DNA from 3 places in the Priestia sp. JNUCC 25 genome. Region 2 is predicted to be linked to each of the others. Evidence: riboswitches for the same ligand, from Rfam matches in the RefSeq annotation. Region 2 holds a riboswitch; each other region holds the start of a gene.
The links. A riboswitch is a leader RNA that binds a small molecule or an ion and turns the genes downstream of it on or off. The one in region 2 is predicted to bind cyclic di-AMP.
Positions count from the first base shown of each region.

Region 1: it holds a riboswitch for cyclic di-AMP, as region 2 does, so the genes downstream of both, kdpF (K(+)-transporting ATPase subunit F) here and JNUCC25_RS02310 (cation:dicarboxylate symporter family transporter) in region 2, are expected to answer to the same signal.
Region 3: it holds a riboswitch for cyclic di-AMP, as region 2 does, so the genes downstream of both, JNUCC25_RS19600 (potassium channel family protein) here and JNUCC25_RS02310 (cation:dicarboxylate symporter family transporter) in region 2, are expected to answer to the same signal.

Region 1 is NZ_CM132211.1:2,979,972-2,983,249, reverse strand. Features, by position in the region: gene JNUCC25_RS15225 (undecaprenyldiphospho-muramoylpentapeptide beta-N-acetylglucosaminyltransferase) at 1-293, shown strand, start outside; cyclic di-AMP (ydaO/yuaA leader) riboswitch at 680-822, shown strand; gene JNUCC25_RS15220 (hypothetical protein) at 895-1,032, shown strand; cyclic di-AMP (ydaO/yuaA leader) riboswitch at 1,048-1,188, shown strand; gene kdpF (K(+)-transporting ATPase subunit F) at 1,567-1,647, shown strand; gene kdpA (potassium-transporting ATPase subunit KdpA) at 1,672-3,278, shown strand, end outside.
Region 2 is NZ_CM132211.1:423,058-426,335, forward strand. Features, by position in the region: gene JNUCC25_RS02305 (undecaprenyl-diphosphate phosphatase) at 1-786, shown strand, start outside; cyclic di-AMP (ydaO/yuaA leader) riboswitch at 1,060-1,199, shown strand; gene JNUCC25_RS02310 (cation:dicarboxylate symporter family transporter) at 1,306-2,565, shown strand; gene ytvI (sporulation integral membrane protein YtvI) at 2,778-3,278, shown strand, end outside.
Region 3 is NZ_CM132211.1:3,715,995-3,719,272, forward strand. Features, by position in the region: gene JNUCC25_RS19595 (TrkH family potassium uptake protein) at 1-744, opposite strand, end outside; gene JNUCC25_RS19600 (potassium channel family protein) at 748-1,407, opposite strand; cyclic di-AMP (ydaO/yuaA leader) riboswitch at 1,532-1,676, opposite strand; gene JNUCC25_RS19605 (carboxymuconolactone decarboxylase family protein) at 1,792-2,250, opposite strand; gene JNUCC25_RS19610 (Lrp/AsnC family transcriptional regulator) at 2,371-2,826, shown strand; gene JNUCC25_RS19615 (peptidyl-prolyl cis-trans isomerase) at 3,275-3,278, opposite strand, start outside.

The DNA.
Region 1 (3,278 bases), 2.5 Mb from region 2:
TTACACGCGGCGGATCAAATGCTATCTTTGAGTTTTTAGCCCTTCATAAACCGATGATGATTATTCCTTTGTCAAAAGCACAAAGCCGCGGAGATCAAATTTTAAATGCACAGTCCTTTAAGAAAAAAGGCTACTGTATGGTTGTGGAAGAAGAACAGTTAACAAAAGAAGTGTTTTTGCGGGAAGTAAATGAGCTTCAGCAGCAGGCAAGTACGATGAAGCGTACAATGCGTGAAGCAACAAAAACGGATGCCATTTCAATTCTTGTAAATGAAATTGAGAAAATGAGTTAAAAAAAAGGCTGGGACAAACGTACTTTAGCCGAAGTGAAAAACGAACCATTGATCAAGGTGTTTGATTAGTGGTTCGTTTTTTTTGTTAAAGTGAACGTAGGTTTCACCTGTTCAGATCCTTCTAGCAGTTGATTGGAGGGCAAGAAGAAGCCTCCTGCGGAAAGCGAAGTCTTGCACAGAAATCAACTGCGGTGTCACAAGCGGTTCAGCTCATGTATCCCATTTGTTCATCTTTAGATGGGCTACATTCAGTCACAACCTTTTTTTCTTCGAATCTATTATTTTAAAATAATGAATATACATAGAAAAATAAAGCTTTTAAAATTTCAAAAAATGTTGTTGACAGTAAATTTTAACAGGAGTAAGATTACTCTCATGAAACGTTCCACTGTGAAACGCTGAGTCTTTTCTGAAAGAGAAGGAAAGAGCGGAGGACCCAATTATCAGGGGTGAATCTCTTAATTGAGTAGGGTTACTTTCTTGACCCGAACCCGTCAGCTAACTTCGTAAGCGTTAAGAGAGAGGATGGTGTAATCGTGGTCGTTTTCTATAACAGCGGATAGTACGCTCCTTTCAAAATATAGGTGAAAGGAGCGTCAAGATGCATTTATCTAAGCAAATGATTCAATTGATTGAATACCGAGCAATGTGCGACCAGCAATCTTTTGATCTAGCAAACCGCTATTTGTCTACGTTAGCTAATCAAAGTTTTAAACGCAGCAGTAAAAAACATAATTAAGTCTAAAAATTAAATAACAAATATACGCTTAATCAATTATGAGCGGGGGACCCAATATTTTGTACGTATGTACTAGGGGTGAATCTCTTAACTGAGTAGGGTTACTTCCATAACCCGAATCCGACAGCTAACTCCGTAAGCGTTTTGGGAGTAAAAAAATTCGTGTCGATCACGGCTTATTTGTCGTGCATTAAACCGCGGAAGAGAACTCTCTTCTGCGGTTTTTTTAATGGGGAAAATAGGAGAGCAGGCTATGTCTGCACCGTAAAGAGGATATAGTAGGGCTTTTAAAACGAGAGCAACAATACGTGAGGATTAAACAATCAAAGATAACCTTTCGCAGCTAGCTCACTTGGGCGTGATGCTTTACGCACAGAAACAGTCACTACGCTTAATCATGGGTGGTAAGAAACAGTTAGGAGGGAGCAACTTGGATATAATCATGCTTGGAACGCTTGCCATATTAACAGCTGCTATGTACGGAATTATTTGCTGGTCGTCTCATGTAGTAGACGAAAGAGAGGAGAAGTGAACATGTCGTTCATTTTGTTAGGTATTTCAGTTCTCGTTTTAATTTATTTAGTATATGTACTGTTAAATCCAGAACAATTTTAATAAGCGGAGGAATAAAACGTGGGAATTTTTCTACTATCAGTTGCGCTGCTGCTTGTTTTTGTAGCGCTTATTGCAAAGCCCGTAGGTATTTATATAGCGAATGTGTTTTCAAACGATAAAAACACTAGCTTGGTAGGGAAGATAGAATCGGTGATGTTTAAAGCGGCAGGAATTAAAGGGCATAATCAGACGTGGAAGCAATATGCACTTGCTCTCGTTTTGGCGAATACGTTTATGATTTTTGTGGTGTATCTTATCTTCCGGTTTCAAGCGGTACTGCCGCTTAACCCAAGCCACATCAAAGGAATGGATCCGGCCCTTGCTTTTAACACGGCCATTAGTTTTATGACAAATACGAACTTGCAGCACTACAGCGGTGAATCAGGTTTGTCTTATTTCTCGCAGATGGCCGCCGTTGTATTTATGATGTTTGCTGCACCAGCAACAGCCCTTGCAGTAGCAATCGCTTTTATTCGTGGGTTGGCAGGGAAGGACATGGGAAACTTTTTTGTTGATTTTGTGAAATCAATTACGCATGTTTTACTTCCTATTGCTTTTATAACAGGCATTTTATTTGCGTTTTTAGGTGTTCCTCAAACGTTAAGCGGAACGGTGACTGCCCATACATTAGAAGGGGCATCCCAGCAAATAGCAAGGGGACCAGTTGCTTCTTTTCTTTCAATCAAAGAGCTAGGCAACAACGGAGGGGGATTTTTTGGTGTCAATTCAGCTCATCCATTTGAAAATCCTAATGCGTGGAGCAATGTATTACAAATCGTCCTTATGCTTTTGTTGCCAACCGCACTTCCTTTTACGTACGGAAAAATGATCGGACAGCGTAAACAAGGTCGCATCTTGTTTATATCGATGAGTATGCTCTTTATTGTTATCTTAAGTACAGCGTTTGTAACAGAGTGGGGTGGCAACCCTAGACTTGATGCTTTTCATTTGAATGAAGCGAGCGGTTATATGGAAGGGAAAGAAGTTCGTTTTGGTGTCGGCATGTCAACTCTGTACGCCATCGTGACGACAGCAAGTGAAACAGGCGCAGTCAATGCCATGCACGATACCCTTACGCCTCTTACCGGGTTATTGACACTTGGAAATATGATGTTAAATACCGTATTTGGCGGTGTCGGAGCAGGATTTATGAATGTCATGATGTACGTCATCATCGCCGTATTTTTATCAGGTTTAATGGTTGGAAGAACCCCGGAATACGTAGGTAAAAAAATTGAAGGAAAAGAAATGAAGCTCATTGCCGTGACGCTTATTCTGCAGCCGCTGCTAATTTTAGGGGGAACCGCCGTAGCGTTCACTACTCATTTAGGAATGGAAGGTATATCAAACCCAGGCTTTCACGGGTTAAGCCAGGCACTGTATGAATTTACGTCGTCAGCAGCAAACAATGGATCCGGTTTTGAAGGACTCGGTGACGCAACTCCGTTTTGGAACATTTCTACGGGAATTGTTATGTATATTGGACGCTACTTCGGACTAATTACGATGCTGGCGGTATCGAGCTCACTAGCATCTAAGCAGCTTGTTCCTGAAACACCTGGGACATTTAAAACGGATACGTCTTTATTTAGCGGCATTTTAATTGGAACTACCGTTATTGTAGGGGCGCT
Region 2 (3,278 bases):
GAAGGTTTAACAGAGTTTGCTCCTGTTTCGTCAACTGGGCATATGATTATTGTGGATGACCTGTGGTTAAATTCAAAAGAATTATTTTCATCTCCAGTAGCTAATACATTTAAAATTGTTATTCAGCTAGGGTCGATCTTAGCAGTAGTTGTTATTTTTAAAGATCGTTTTATTAATTTATTAGGATTAGGAAAAAAACCAGCTGCTCCAATTGGACCGACAAATCGCTTGAATTTAATGCAGGTAATTGTTGGTCTGTTACCCGCAGGAGTGTTAGGACTTTTGTTTGATGATTACATTGATGAACATTTGTTTTCTTTAAATACGGTGCTAATTGGCTTAGTGGTCGGAGCTGTATTAATGATTCTAGCAGATTTGTTTGGACCTAAACGTCCGCGTGTAGAGACGGTGGACCAAATGTCTTATGGACAAGCACTGGGTATAGGACTGTTTCAATGTATTGCTCTTTGGCCAGGTTTTTCTCGTTCAGGCTCAACGATTTCAGGAGGGGTTCTTCTTGGAATGAGCCATAAGGCAGCCGCAGATTTTACATTTATTATGGCAGTGCCAATCATGGCAGGAGCAAGTGGACTTTCATTGGTTAAAAACTGGCAGTATTTCACATCAGATGCACTACCGTTTTTTATTGCTGGTTTTATCAGCGCCTTTATTTTTGCGCTGGTATCTATTCGCTTTTTCCTGAAATTAATTAATCGTATCAAATTAGTACCATTTGCACTATATCGAATTGTTTTAGCGGCTATTCTATATTTTGTATTTTTATAAAATAAACACGCGTGTTCTTTAGTCCCTTAAACTTCTAATAGAGACTCAAAGAGCAAGAAAAAGCTATTGCAATGTTGCAATAGCTTTTTTGCATAAATATATATTATCGCCTTTTGAAAGCGTTTTACAAACATGGGTATTGACAAAACGTGTCGAAAAATAGTAAATTAATATTTGTGCAGTATAAAGTTAAGTAAAAGTAAGACTTCTGTTTAGTTTTATTGACTGTAAAAAACGTATGACAACGTATAGATCGTTTTAATTTTATAAAAACTGAATAATAAGCTTAATCGTATAGAGCGGGGGAATCATTATCGGCAGTAAAGCTGCCTTGGGGTGAATCCTTACAAAAGGTAGGAAACTCTCAATTCCGAATCCGACAGTTAACCCCGTTTGCTTTATTGAGAGAAAGAGCCCAAAATAGCGTAAGTAAAAGGCTGTTCTTTCTTAAGAATAGTCTTTTTTTGTTTTTTCAGAAAAGTATATACAAATGTCATACATCTTTGGGGAGGTACATCTATGAAAAAAATTCGTTTTGGTTTGGCTACGCAGATTTTTACCGGTTTAATCCTTGGTGTTCTTGTAGGGGTAATTTGGTTTAACGATCCGCGTGTAGTAACATACCTACAGCCGCTAGGAGACCTATTTTTAAGATTAATTAAGATGATTGTTATTCCAATTGTTATCTCAAGCTTAGTCGTTGGAGTTGCAGGAGCGGGGAGCGGTAAACAGGTCGGAAAGCTCGGCGTTAAAACCATTCTCTATTTTGAAATTATTACGACTTTTGCAATTGTAATCGGTGTATTGGTTGCTAATATTTTTCATCCTGGGCAAGGTGTAGACATTCATTCAGCACAGAAGAGTGATATTTCACAATACGTTGAAACATCCGAACAGCAAGAAGGAAAGTCAGTGGCTGAAACTTTCTTACACATTGTTCCAACAAACTTTTTCCAGTCAATTGTTGAAGGAGACATGCTAGCAATTATCTTCTTTACAGTGTTATTTGCACTTGGAGTAGCGGCAATTGGGGAAAGAGGAAAGCCAGTTGTACAATTCTTCGACGGCGTTTCTCACGCAATGTTTCACGTGGTAAACCTTGTAATGAAAGTGGCTCCAATTGGTGTATTTGCTTTAATTGGTGTAACAGTTTCAAAATTCGGCTTAGATTCACTCCTTTCATTAGGAAAGCTTGTTATCTTAGTTTACTTAGCGTTAATTTTCTTCCTACTTGTTGTATTGGGAGGAATTGCGAAATGGGCAGGAATTAACATCTTCCACTTATTCCGCTATATGAAAGATGAACTGTTGTTAGCATACAGTACATCTAGTTCTGAGACAGTTCTTCCGCGTATCATGGAAAAACTTGAAAAGATGGGCTGTCCAAAAGCTATCGTATCGTTCGTTGTACCAATTGGTTATACATTTAACCTAGATGGTTCCGTTCTTTATCAAGCGATTGCAGCGTTATTCTTAGCGCAGGTGTATGGTATTGATTTAACGATCGTTCAACAGCTGACGCTCATTCTTGTATTGATGGTTACATCTAAAGGAATGGCTGCAGTGCCAGGAACATCATTTGTTGTATTACTAGCTACTCTTGGAACAATCGGTGTTCCCGCAGAAGGATTAGCCTTCATTGCTGGAGTAGACAGAATCATGGATATGGCACGTACGGTTGTTAACTTAGTAGGAAACACACTAGCCGCAATTGTAATGTCTAAATCAGAAGGCAAATTTGACCCTAAAAAAGGTACAGAGGTCATGAAAGCCGGCTAATTTATAAATTAAAAAGCTACTTATTCTATTCAAAAAATTAGAATAAGTAGCTTTTTTCATAATAATTCCTTTATTATTATGGGAATTGACCCTATAATATGTAACATCAGGTATAAAAATATCCAAATTTTATTCTTATATAAAGCAGTCACTGGTTCCTTTCTTTATCAGTAAATATAGAGATAGCTTAGCTAGTAGGGGGATAGTAGAGTATGTGGAAAAAGCGAATATGGGTCATCGCCTCGATAGTAATCGTATGTTTGTTAATCCCTTACAGTTTACCGATTGTGTTTGCTTTATTAACAGCATTAGCACTTGAGGGTATTGTTCAGAAATTGCATCAATCTTTTAAAATGAAGAGAGTCTATGCAGTGCTTATGACCTTCATTTTATATGTTGTTTCGCTCATACTTATTGGATTTTTTATTGTTCGGACAATCGTTACGCAAGTGGTTGCTCTTTCAAAAATAGCGCCTTCCTTTGTAAAAGAAATCTATGAAACCGCGATTTATCCAACTATTATTAAGTGGAAATACTATTCAAACGCTCTTCCTACAGAAGTGATTTCTTCTATCGAGCGCACGCTTGAAAAGACCGTAAATTCATTAGATTCTCTATTAAAGAGTACCGTAGAAATCATCATTAGCTTTGCCGCTACTGTTCCTGGGTTTCTATTAGAGTTTCTTATTTATTTAGTAGCGCTTGTATTTATC
Region 3 (3,278 bases), 1.8 Mb from region 2:
TGAATTGCCGTACTCTAAGAAAAAAATAAAAAGCATTGCAGTCACGTTAATCGCAAACGTGCTGATAATCATAATTTTTGAATGCAGCGTTAGTTTTTTGTACGATTTTTTCACCCACATATCAGCAAGGACGGTAAACCCTAACCCGCCAATAATGAACAGAAAAGAAATTGTTATGTTAATAATAGGGTCTCCTACATACTGAACTAAGTTATCAGACAGCAGTCCAAACCCTGCGTTATTAAAAGCAGAAATCGAATGAAACAAGCTAAAGAACAATCCCTTAGACCATCCGAATTCCGGAACCCAGCGTATTGCTAAGAAGATAAGTGCAACAAACTCAATTAAAAATGAAAAGATAAACAGCCTTTTAACTAGCAGCACAACTCCGCCGACGCTCGTCTGATTTAAGGCCTGCTGAACGAGCATACGCTCTTTAAATCCAATTTTTTTACCTAGCATCATAAAAATCAACACGGCAAATGACATAATGCCAAGACCGCCTATTTGAATTAACAGCATAATGATCGTTTGACCGATAACGGTAAAACGTGTACCTGTATCTACGACGGCTAAGCCGGTCACTGTCATAGCGGAAGTAGATGTAAAAAGGGCGTCTACCCACCGGATTGGCTCAGTAGTAGAAAAAGGCATCATCAATAGAAAAGCACCAATAATAATTCCTCCTCCAAAAATAGAGACAAGCAGCTGCGGAGGGGTAAGTTTAATGATTTGTTTTTTCATGAGTTAAACTCCTTCTTCTTCAAAACGGTTCAAATCGCGATTATGTCCGATAACAATCAGCATATCTCCTTGTTCAATTATTTCATGTGCGGTAGGCGAAATAACCATTTCCCCGTCTTTTCGCTGAAAGCCGATAATATTGCAGCCGTACTTGGCACGAATGTTTAAATCAAACAGCGTTTTATTATGAAGTTTCTTAGAGGCGACAATTTCGACAATACTATAATCCTTTGACAGTTCAATGTAATCAATGATTTTTTCTGACACCACGTGATGAGCAATACGCTTAGCGATATCGCGCTCTGGATGAATAACTTTGTCCGCTCCTATTTTTTCGAGCACTTTTTGATGATACATATTCACTGCCTTTACCCATACTTGCTTAACGCCCATATCTTTTAAAAGCATGGTTGCGAGTACGCTTGCTTCGATATCATCTCCAAACGAAATAAGCGCATGATCAACATTGCGGATACCTAGCCCCTTTAAGCTAGCTTCATCAATCGCGTTTGCTTGCACAACATATGTAGCTGAGTTGCTAAATTTATTTACTACCTCTTGATTGCGGTCAATAGCGAGCACATCCACATCCAGATTAGCAAACTCTTCAACCAAACTGCCTCCAAAACGACCTAATCCCAATACAGCAAACTGTTTTTTCATAATGTATTTATTCCTTTCTTCAACTGCTGTGTGTTCTCTTAGCTTATACTTTTTCTAAAAAATTACATCCTTTTCTTAAAAAAAGCGCAAAAAAACACAGGAAGGCTCCTGTGTTTTTCCACACTCTTCCCCCTCAAAACGCTTGCGAAGTTAGCTGTCGGGTTCGGGTTTTAAGAGTAACCCTACCTTTTTAAGGATTCACCCCGGAGCACAATATGTGCGTAAATAATGGGTCCTCCGCTCCGTAATGGATTAAGCGATTTTTATTCAAATGTCTATGATCTATTTTTTAGAATAATCGATTCGATTCATGATGCGTTTCACTTCACGAAAGCTATCTTACTCCTGTGGATTTTGTCTGTCAAGATATTTTTAGGGAAGATCTCACTTGCCCTGCAAGCTGCAAAAATCATATAAATCTAAACTGACAATCATTTTGTGAAATTGATCAAATAAATTAATAACAGCCAAAAGCTCTAACAGCTGCGTATCACTGTAAAATTTCTTTAATTGATTCATATCAGCATCCGTCAACTCCCTTGGACGCACCCGGTATACATCAATAAATCGAAACAGTAATCGATCTTTTTCTTCCAGCTCTTTTTCTCTTAACACTTTTTGATTAAGCGTCTCATCGCCTACATATGACATGCTCATACACGTCTCACAGCCGTTAACACCTGCTAGATAAAGCCTAATTTTTTCCTTAGTCTCTTTTTCTACTATATCGCTGTTCCAAAGCGTGTCGTAAAGCTCATCATACAATCTTTTTACATGCGGAATTAAATTCAATGCTTTTTCAAAATTTGTTCCCTCTTCGTTTGCTAACAAAACTCTTGCCATTTTTTACTCACTCCTTTTTAATTATTATAGTAAGAAAAATGGAAATTTCAGATTACATATAAAACATCTTATCTACTATTACTAATCAAATGAAACGTTAATGAGAAAGAAGGTTTTCAATTGAAAATTGATGAAATTGATTTATCGATTTTGCAGGCGCTGCAGCAAAACAGCCGCCTTTCCTTACGAGAGCTAGGAAAACAAATTAACCTGTCTCCTCCTTCGGTGGCAGAGCGAGTAAGGCAGCTAGAGAGCTTTGGCGTTATAAAAGGATATACGATCGATATTGATTATGAAAAGCTGCATTTGCCTGTGTCGTGTTTTATTGAAGTAACCATGAAAAACGGAGAGCATGAGCGTTTTAAACGATTTATTTCTCAGTATCCCTACGCTTTATTCTGTGAACGAATCGCCGGGCAAGCCTGCTTTATTACAAAGCTTCAGCTTCCTCACCTGCACGTACTCGAACAATTTATTAACGAAATTACACCTTATGCCAAAACGATTTCACACATCGCCCTTTCTCACGTGGAGATGGCTCCTGCATTATTGAGTCATTTAAAAGATGAAAAGTGATTGAAACCTAACGAAAGCGGTCCAATCTAAAAGCGAACAATGGGATCAATAAGCTCGTATGAATCACTTTTGACACCGCTGTTGATTTCTGTGCCAGGCTTCGCTTTCCGCAGGAGTCTTCGCCTTGCCCTCCAATCAACAGCTAGAACCAAATAAATAGATTAAACATACGTTCACCATACTAACGAAAAAATCCGAACGATTCATCGTTCGGATCTTCTTTCCATTAAACTACTTTTGTCCCAGCCTCTTTTATTCGTCCAACAGCATAAAAAATAACCCTCCAAAGCTGGAGGGTATAAATTTTCCGAATAATGAAAGTTTTACAACTTCATTTTATCAGGTGCCGACATTTCTGTCTACTTAAAAATGTAAAAGAGCTCTCTATTAATAGAAAGCTCTTTTACCTGCTTGTTTTTTGAAAACAATCAATCTATATAAAAGGGAACTAC